Linked DNA regions of Allochromatium vinosum DSM 180. The protein of the gene in region 1 binds, or shares a complex with, the protein of each later gene. Links are inferred from orthologs where the notes say so. Each region holds a gene or a part of one and is shown on either strand. Other genes may lie near its edges. The genes, in order: ALVIN_RS08190, sdhA and sdhC.

Region 1 (2,929 bases):
CGGAGACATGCAGATCGTGCAGGATCTCCTCGATGAACAGCTTCGAGCGCCCATAGGGATTGGTCGCCCCGACGGGGAAATCCTCACGGATCGGCACGCTCGTCGGATCGCCATAGACGGTCGCCGATGAGCTGAAGACGAGGTTGCGCACCCCGGCTTCGGCCATCACCTGACAGAGCGTCAGGGTGCCCTGGACGTTGTTGTCGTAATACTCCAATGGCTGCGCCACCGACTCACCCACCGCCTTGAGTCCGGCGAAATGGATCACGGCATCGAACCGGCCCTGGCTGAAGATCTCGCCGAGGGCTTCACGATCGCGCAGATCGACCTCGAAGAAGCCCACAGCCTGCCCCGTGATCTCGCCGACACGGCGCAGGGACTCCTCCCGGCTGTTGCAGAGATTGTCGATTACTACGACATGGATACCCGCCTGCAGCAGCTCCAGGCATGTGTGGCTGCCGATGTAGCCGGCCCCGCCGGTCACTAGAACTCGCATGTCTTGTGTGCTCCGTTCAGTCCGAATGAAATCCGCTGTTACTCGACCTTCAGGCTATCTCAACACGCTCGCCGGCGAGTCGCAAACGTTGGCGCAGACGGCGCAGCGTCTCGGGATCGAGCGAGTCCGGGGGCAGCGCCAGCGTGCGTCGCCGCCACCAGGAACCCTCGACGATGAACACGAGCGCCACGCCCAGCGTACTGACGAAGGTCGCGGGCGAGAGCCGGGCTTCGATCTCGCGTCCGGAGACGAGCCTCAGCGTCCAGAATCCATCCGGGTGCCAGATTGCGCACCGGATCGACCAAGGCGCACGCCCGAGCACATCACCCAACAGCGTCAGCAGGGCGCCCAGCAATACGGCCGAGATCAGCGGCAGAGTCAGCCAGCCGAGCGGTAGCGCCAGGATCACAGCCAGCGCCAGCATCGGTGTTGCAACGGCCAGGAACACGAGCCGGCGCGAAACACGCGGGAACAGTACGAGTGGCGGATACGCTCGATGCGTATCCATGGACTAGACTGCGCGTGGCGACTCGCTCACGACCGCGAGGATCCGTGCAACGAGTGCACGCTGACGCGGTTCGGGCGGCTCGGAACGCTCCATGAACCAGTCGCTCAGATGCGGATCCGGTTCGCCGAGTAGCGCCAGGAAATCCTGCCGCTCGCTCTCGGACAACTCGGCATAGCCGAGATCGAGAAAGCGCGCGAGCAGATGATCCAGCTCCAGCATCCCGCGCCGACACTGCCAGCGCAGACGTTGCAGCTCCCGTGCGTCATCGGTGGGAAGCGGCCGTGATTCGCTCGGGTCAACCACTTATAGCCCCTTTTCGAGCATCAGCTCCTTGATGTGCCCGATGGCGCGGGTCGGATTGAGTCCCTTGGGACAGACCTCGACGCAGTTCATGATGCTGTGGCAGCGGAACAGCTTGTACGGTCCTTCCAGCGCATCGAGCCGCTCTTCGGTCGCCTGATCGCGGCTGTCGGCCAGGAAGCGCCAGGACTGCAACAGTGCCGCCGGCCCATGGAACTTGTCGGGATTCCACCAGAACGACGGACAGGCGGTGGAACAGCAGCCGCAGAGGATGCACTCATAGAGTCCGTCGAGCTTGTCGCGATCAGCCGGACTCTGCGGGATCTCCTGCTCGGGCAGCGGATCCTTGCGCACCAGATAGGGCTTGACCGCGCGATACTGTTCGTAGAACTGGGTCATGTCGACGACCAGATCGCGGATGACCGGACGCCCCGGCAACGGACGCACCGCGATCGGCGTCTTCAGCTCAGTGATCGGCGTGACACAGGCCAGCACGTTGCGACCATTGGCGTTGACCGCGTCCGACCCGCAGACACCCTCGCCGCAGGAGTGACGAAAGCTGAAGGACTCGTCTTGCTTCTTCACTTCCAGCAGTGCATCACGCAACATCATGCCCTGGAAGGTCTTGACCTCGTAGTCCTGCATCCGGGGACGCGGGTCGGTGTCCGGATTGTAGCGATATACGCTGATTCTCATCGTCGATACCCGAGACGGTTGGCTGTTGGAGACTGGGCGAATACGCGGCGATCCAGAGGCTTCGGACGATTCGCGCTAACCTGTGCATCCTACCTGTTTTGTGCGCCGCAATAAAACAGCCGGATCTCCTGGTTAACCGCACGGCCCCCGATCCTACTGAGTGATCGCCCGACCCACTTGGGCGGCATCGCCCTTGTCCATGCGCTGGATGGCGGCATCGCCCTGATTCGCCAGCACTTCAAGACGGTCGATCTGGGCATCGAGCTGGGGCAGCGCCTCGCGCCGGTAACGCGAGACCTCATCGATGGCACCGATCACGTCCGTGAACGCCTGCTCCAACTGTTTCATGTCGAGCACCGTGGATGCGGCGCGATTCTGGATCTCCACGCCCTGGGTGCGCAGCGCCTTGGCGGTGCCGGCGATCAGATTCGAAGTCGTGGTGTTCAGGGCTTCCACCCGATCCAGCACCAGACGCTGATTGGCCAGCGCCAGCGCCACCGTGACCGCGACATTCAGGGCCGAGACCGTGACATTGATGGCCCGATCCACGCCGCGCATCAGCTCGCGGTTGTTCCGGATGACCACTTCCAGAGCCATGATGCCCTGCTGACTGACCGCCAGCTGCTGTTGCAGATCCAGGATGCGCTGGCGTAGCGGAAACAGCAGTTCCTCATCGAGAAAACGGCGCTTGGGATCGTCCTGGGGCAGCTCCAGCGCCTTGTCTTCCAGACGCCGGTCGATGATCCGGCCCAGCCCGATCTGGCGGCGCAACTGATCCAGGCTGTCGCGCAGTGACTGCTGATCGTCGCTCAGGGTCAGGTTGTCCCGATGCAGCATCTGCTTGCCGGACTCCAGATCCTTGATGATGCCGTCGAGCGCCTCCTGCGCCGTCTCGAATTTCTGGAAATAGCGTTGCAGCGGCGTGCCGA
Region 2 (3,124 bases), 330 kb from region 1 along the record:
AGAGTTGGGCGAATTCTGGTTCCACTGTGCGATGACCCCGCTGTTGGTGTGTCCGATGTTCGATTATGTTATTCGGCCCGACGCTGCGAGTGACTTTAGCAAATCCAGTGCGAATCGCCGGGCGCATTGGGCTATGATCAAGCCGAGTCAGGCGCCGACCCCGCGCGCCGGGTTCATGAGTTCCAATCCAGACTGGGTGTCACATGTTAAGAGACTGGTCCGACGTCTACTCGATCGGCATCGCCGAGATCGACGAGCAACACCGCGGCTTCTTCGAAGCGGCTCACCGTTTGTACGAGGACATCCTCGATCGCGAGGGTCGCAACGCTGTCGTCGAGGCGATCACCTTCATGCGCGACTATGCCAATCGGCACTTCGAAACCGAAGAAGCCTTCATGCGCGAGCACGACTATCCCGGACTCAAGGATCACCTGCGCCAGCATGCGGCCTTCTTCCGTCGCCTCGACGAGCTGGAGAACGATCTCATGATCTTCGGTCCCAGCCAGGATCTCGCCGACCGTGCGCTCGACATCACCCAGGATTGGCTCATCGATCATATCGCCGATGAGGACATGCTGTATTCGCTGCATGTCAAAACGGGAGACGCTCGGGTGACGATCTGAGGCTCCCGCTCCGACACAAAGCGAGTTCATGCGCGTCCGGTGGACAAGCATAGCGCAGTCCAGCCGGATTGTTTCAATCGAAATGGATCCTTGATACGGGCGGCGATTGATTTGGCCGCCCGGGCGGGGTATGGCCTGACGGCCCTTCGTCAGTACACCCGTTCCTTCGGGGGGAAGGACTCGACGGTCAGCGGCTTGGTACGCACCGGCTTGTAGTCCATGCGGTCGCCGTCCTGATAATAGAGACTGTGCTTGAGCCAGACCTGATCGTCGCGTTCGGGATAGTCGGGGCGTGAGTGCGCGCCACGACTCTCCTGACGATGCAGGGCGGAGACGGCGATCGACAGACCCACATCGACCATGTTCTCCAGCTCCAGCGCCTCGATGCGCGCGGTGTTGAAGACCTTGGAGTGATCGGTCAAACGCACCTCGGGCAGCCGGTCGCGCAGCGCGCGCAGACGCTCGACGCCTTCGGACATGATCTCCTCGGTGCGGAAGACGCCGGCATGGTCTTCCATGCACTTTCGGAACTCGGCGCGCAGTTCCTGCACCGTGGCCCCCTCACCCTTCTGCTCCCAGCGCGTCAGCCGCGCCATCGCCTGATCCAGGCTCGCCGAATCGGCGGCGCGCTGGTAGGGGTTCTCGCGCACGAAGTCGATGATGTCCTTGCCCGCCAGACGCCCGAACACCAGGATGTCCAGCAGCGAGTTGCCGCCGAGACGGTTGGCGCCGTGTACAGAGGCACAGGCGCATTCGCCCGCCGCGTAGAGTCCGACCACGACCTCCTCGGAACCCGTGCCCGCCGGCATGGCCACGCGCCCGAAGCGGTCGGTCGGGATGCCGCCCATCGCATAGTGCGCGGTCGGGAACACCGGGATGGGTTCGACGACCGGATCGCAACCGGCGAAAATCTTGCTCGACTCGCGGATGCCCGGCAGCCGCTTGGCGATGACCGACTCGCCGAGATGGTCGAGCTTGAGCATCACATAGTCGCCGTTCTCACCGCAGCCGCGTCCTTCCTTGACCTCGGTGACGATGGCGCGCGAGACCACGTCGCGGCTGGCCAGATCCTTGGCGCGCGGCGCATAGCGCTCCATGAAGCGTTCGCCATGCTTGTTGACGAGATAGCCGCCCTCGCCGCGCGTGCCCTCGGTGATGAGCATGCCCTTGCCGGCGATGCCGGTCGGATGGAACTGGAAGAACTCCATGTCCATCAGCGGGATGCCGGCACGCAGGGCCATGGCGCAGCCGTCGCCGGTGTTGATGTGGGCGTTGGACGTGGTGCGGAACACCTGACCACAGCCCCCGGTCGCCAGCAGTGTGGCCTTGGATTCGATCAGCAGCGGCTCGCCGGTCTCGATCTCCAGCACCAGGGCGCCGCAGATGATGCCCTCGGCGTCGCGCACCAGATCGATGGCGAAGAACTCGTCGAAGAAGTGCGTGCGGGCGCGGATGTTCTGCTGATAGAGCGTATGCAGGATGGCGTGTCCGGTGCGATCCGCCGCCGCACAGGTGCGCGCGGCCTGATCGCCGCCGAAGTTCTGGCTCTGGCCGCCGAAGGGGCGCTGATAGATCTTGCCGTTGTCCAGGCGCGAGAAGGGCACGCCCGCGTGCTCCAGCTCATAGACGGTCGGAATGGCCTCGCGGCACATGAACTCGATGGCGTCCTGGTCGCCCAGATAGTCCGAACCCTTGACGGTGTCGAACATGTGCCAGTGCCAGGAGTCGGGCAGCACGTTGGCGAGCGCCGCGTTCACGCCGCCCTGTGCGGCCACGGTGTGCGAGCGGGTCGGAAACACCTTGGAGACGACGGCCACGCGCAGATCCGCGCCGGCCAGTTGCAGCGCCGCATTCAGGCCCGCGCCGCCGGCGCCGATGATGAGGGCGTCGAAATGACGTGTTGGAAGACTCATACGGAACTCAACCCCCGATGCCGGCAGTGATGATCGCCTTCACGAACCAGAGTCCGGAGGCGACGATGATGAAGACGAACCAGGTCATGAGACCCACGCGCAGATTGGTGAGACGCACATAATCGATCAGCACGTCGCGGATGCCGACCCAGGCATGGGCGAGCACCAGCGGCACGCCGAGCATCAGCGCCATGGCGACCAGCGGATGCGCCACCCAGGCCACCAGTTCGGCGTGGTCGGCGGGGGCGTCGAAGATGAATTTGAGCAGCAGATAGCCCGCGAGAAAGGACAGATAAATGGCCGTGGTGCGCTGCAACAGCCAGGCCATGAGTCCGGATGCTTGACGACTCATGCGTTCAGTCTCCCAGCAGGAACGACAGGATGATGGACAGCACCAGCAGCACAGGCGCCGCATAGAGCGTGAGACGGGCGGTTTCGCGCGCCATCGCACGATCGAGGCCGACGCCGTAGTCCAGGAAGAGATGACGGATCCCGGCGACCAGATGATGGAACAGCGCCCAGAGCAGTCCGAGCAGAACCAGCTTGATCAGCCAGGTATCCAGAACGGCGGCGGTCGCCGCGAAGCCT
Region 3 (2,962 bases), 330 kb from region 1 along the record:
TCGCCCGCGACGGACAGGTGCTGCTCGACATCGCCCGTCGGCTCGGGCCGGCGGATCTGGAGACGCGCTATCTGCACGTCTCGCGTCTGGCCTGTCATCGCTGTGTCGATCAGGATTACGAGGCACTGGTCGACTGGATCCTGGTCTCGCACCGCGAGATGTCGCTCATCGACATCGCCCATCGTCTGAGCGCCCGGCCCGAGACCCTGATTGAACGGCTCCAGGCGGCCACGGGCCTGACTGGATCACCCGATACACCGCTCGATGACCGCACCCGGCGGCGTCTGCGCACGCTGTTCGTCTCGAACCCCGAACTCAAGGCGCTCGTCCTCGAACAGGCCGCGCTGGAGCGCGCCCGTCTGCTGGACTATCTGGATCAGGAAGGGCTGACCACAAGCGATCCGGTCTGTCTGGTCGATGTCGGCTGGAGCGGGACCATCCAGGATTCGCTGCACGCCATCCTGAACGGCGATGAGCCTAACCGGGTCAGCCTGCACGGCCTCTACTGGGGCCTGATGGGCCAGGCACGCGCCGGCGCCGCGAGCAACCGCAAGACGGCCTTCGCCTTCCAGCCCGGCCAGTTCTGGCGCGATCCGACCGCCCTGCGCGAGATCGTCGAATGCTTCACGGCGGCCGATCACGGCAGCACTCTGGGCTACGAAGCGCGCGCCGGCGTCCATCACCCCATCCTCAACGCCGAGGGCGCCGAGATCCGGGAATGGGGTCTGAGCGCATTTCGCGCCGGCATCCACGCCTTCAGCGACAGTCTCAGCCGATGGCTCACGCCGGCTGAGATCATGGCCCTCATGCCTCATTACTTCAGCCGTCTGGAATTCCTGGTCGAGCGCCCGAGCGTACTGCTCGCACGCGAGATCGGCGACTTCCCCTATTCGCCCGACCCGACCGGACGCCTGCTGCCCTTCGCCCCGGCCCTGAGTCTCGGCGAGGCCCTGACCTATCATCTGAGTCCGGGCACCCGACGAGGGGCCATCACCCGCTGGCGTCAGGGCAGTCTGGTCAACAGCGCGCCCCCGGTGCGCCTCCTGATGTCGTCCAAGGCCAACCGCGTCTCCGGACTGCTGCGTGCCGTCCATCCGCGCGCGCTGGTACGCTTCCTGCCCTATCCGGCGCTGATGTGGCTCAAGCAGCGACTGCCGACGCCGATGCTCCGGGCCGCCCGTGCCATGCTGCGAATGTGATAGCAGTTGCCGGACCGGGTGACAAATCGATATTCTGTTGCGCCGCACAAAAGACTGGATCCCTTCCAAGATGACTACTCCCAGACCCGTGTTTCTCGACCTGTTGCGGATCAAGCTGCCGCTGTCAGGTATCGTCTCCATTCTCCACCGCGTCAGTGGTGTACTGATGGTGCTCACGATCCCGATCGTCGCCATCCTGTTCCATCAGGCTCTGTCCAGCCCCGAAGGCTTCGCGGCGACCGCCGCCGTTCTGGATACCTGGCTGATCAAGCTGGTTCTGCTCGGACTGCTCTGGGCGCTGTTCCATCATCTGGTCGCCGGGATCCGTCATCTCTTCCTGGACTACGGCGTCGGCCTCGATCGTGCGATGGCGCGCGAAACCGCCCGTCTCACGCTCTATGCGGCGCCTGTGCTGCTGGTGCTGTCCATCATCCTGTCGTTCCTGCTGGGAGACTGAACGCATGAGTCGTCAAGCATCCGGACTCATGGCCTGGCTGTTGCAGCGCACCACGGCCATTTATCTGTCCTTTCTCGCGGGCTATCTGCTGCTCAAATTCATCTTCGACGCCCCCGCCGACCACGCCGAACTGGTGGCCTGGGTGGCGCATCCGCTGGTCGCCATGGCGCTGATGCTCGGCGTGCCGCTGGTGCTCGCCCATGCCTGGGTCGGCATCCGCGACGTGCTGATCGATTATGTGCGTCTCACCAATCTGCGCGTGGGTCTCATGACCTGGTTCGTCTTCATCATCGTCGCCTCCGGACTCTGGTTCGTGAAGGCGATCATCACTGCCGGCATCGGGGGTTGAGTTCCGTATGAGTCTTCCAACACGTCATTTCGACGCCCTCATCATCGGCGCCGGCGGCGCGGGCCTGAATGCGGCGCTGCAACTGGCCGGCGCGGATCTGCGCGTGGCCGTCGTCTCCAAGGTGTTTCCGACCCGCTCGCACACCGTGGCCGCACAGGGCGGCGTGAACGCGGCGCTCGCCAACGTGCTGCCCGACTCCTGGCACTGGCACATGTTCGACACCGTCAAGGGTTCGGACTATCTGGGCGACCAGGACGCCATCGAGTTCATGTGCCGCGAGGCCATTCCGACCGTCTATGAGCTGGAGCACGCGGGCGTGCCCTTCTCGCGCCTGGACAACGGCAAGATCTATCAGCGCCCCTTCGGCGGCCAGAGCCAGAACTTCGGCGGCGATCAGGCCGCGCGCACCTGTGCGGCGGCGGATCGCACCGGACACGCCATCCTGCATACGCTCTATCAGCAGAACATCCGCGCCCGCACGCACTTCTTCGACGAGTTCTTCGCCATCGATCTGGTGCGCGACGCCGAGGGCATCATCTGCGGCGCCCTGGTGCTGGAGATCGAGACCGGCGAGCCGCTGCTGATCGAATCCAAGGCCACACTGCTGGCGACCGGGGGCTGTGGTCAGGTGTTCCGCACCACGTCCAACGCCCACATCAACACCGGCGACGGCTGCGCCATGGCCCTGCGTGCCGGCATCCCGCTGATGGACATGGAGTTCTTCCAGTTCCATCCGACCGGCATCGCCGGCAAGGGCATGCTCATCACCGAGGGCACGCGCGGCGAGGGCGGCTATCTCGTCAACAAGCATGGCGAACGCTTCATGGAGCGCTATGCGCCGCGCGCCAAGGATCTGGCCAGCCGCGACGTGGTCTCGCGCGCCATCGTCACCGAGGTCAAGGAAGGACGCGGCTGCGGTGAGAACGGCGACTATGTGATGCTCAAGCTCGACCATCT

What was found.
Region 2: the proteins of ALVIN_RS08190 (region 1) and sdhA are in contact, whole or in part, in a solved structure (PDB 1NEK), measured with the Escherichia coli proteins. The link is inferred for Allochromatium vinosum DSM 180 from one-to-one orthologs.
Region 3: the proteins of ALVIN_RS08190 (region 1) and sdhC are in contact, whole or in part, in a solved structure (PDB 1NEK), measured with the Escherichia coli proteins. The link is inferred for Allochromatium vinosum DSM 180 from one-to-one orthologs.

Annotation. Positions count from the first base shown.
Region 1 is NC_013851.1:1,914,107-1,917,035, forward strand. Bases 155-2,929 are described here. They hold ALVIN_RS08190 (succinate dehydrogenase iron-sulfur subunit), read right to left. Parts: upstream 2,001-2,929; coding sequence 1,308-2,000; downstream 155-1,307. Other genes in these bases: galE (UDP-glucose 4-epimerase GalE), read right to left, coding at 155-496; ALVIN_RS08180 (protein YgfX), read right to left, coding at 546-1,004; ALVIN_RS08185 (FAD assembly factor SdhE), read right to left, coding at 1,008-1,307; ALVIN_RS08195 (toxic anion resistance protein), read right to left, coding at 2,154-2,929. Also shown: more of galE, read right to left, coding at 1-154. UniProt on the Escherichia coli protein: Two distinct, membrane-bound, FAD-containing enzymes are responsible for the catalysis of fumarate and succinate interconversion; the fumarate reductase is used in anaerobic growth, and the succinate dehydrogenase is used in aerobic growth.
Region 2 is NC_013851.1:2,244,357-2,247,480, forward strand. What follows is about bases 155-3,124. They hold sdhA (succinate dehydrogenase flavoprotein subunit), read right to left. Parts: upstream 2,537-3,124; coding sequence 773-2,536; downstream 155-772. Other genes in these bases: ALVIN_RS09745 (bacteriohemerythrin), read left to right, coding at 204-623; sdhD (succinate dehydrogenase, hydrophobic membrane anchor protein), read right to left, coding at 2,544-2,888; sdhC (succinate dehydrogenase, cytochrome b556 subunit), read right to left, coding at 2,893-3,124. Outside these bases: ALVIN_RS17110 (helix-turn-helix domain-containing protein), read right to left, coding at 1-25. UniProt on the Escherichia coli protein: Two distinct, membrane-bound, FAD-containing enzymes are responsible for the catalysis of fumarate and succinate interconversion; the fumarate reductase is used in anaerobic growth, and the succinate dehydrogenase is used in aerobic growth.
Region 3 is NC_013851.1:2,245,943-2,248,904, reverse strand. Bases 155-2,962 are described here. They hold sdhC (succinate dehydrogenase, cytochrome b556 subunit), read left to right. Parts: upstream 155-1,269; coding sequence 1,270-1,656; downstream 1,657-2,962. Other genes in these bases: sdhA (succinate dehydrogenase flavoprotein subunit), read left to right, coding at 2,013-2,962; sdhD (succinate dehydrogenase, hydrophobic membrane anchor protein), read left to right, coding at 1,661-2,005; ALVIN_RS09765 (HAD family hydrolase), read left to right, coding at 155-1,199. Outside these bases: more of ALVIN_RS09765, read left to right, coding at 1-154. UniProt on the Escherichia coli protein: Membrane-anchoring subunit of succinate dehydrogenase (SDH).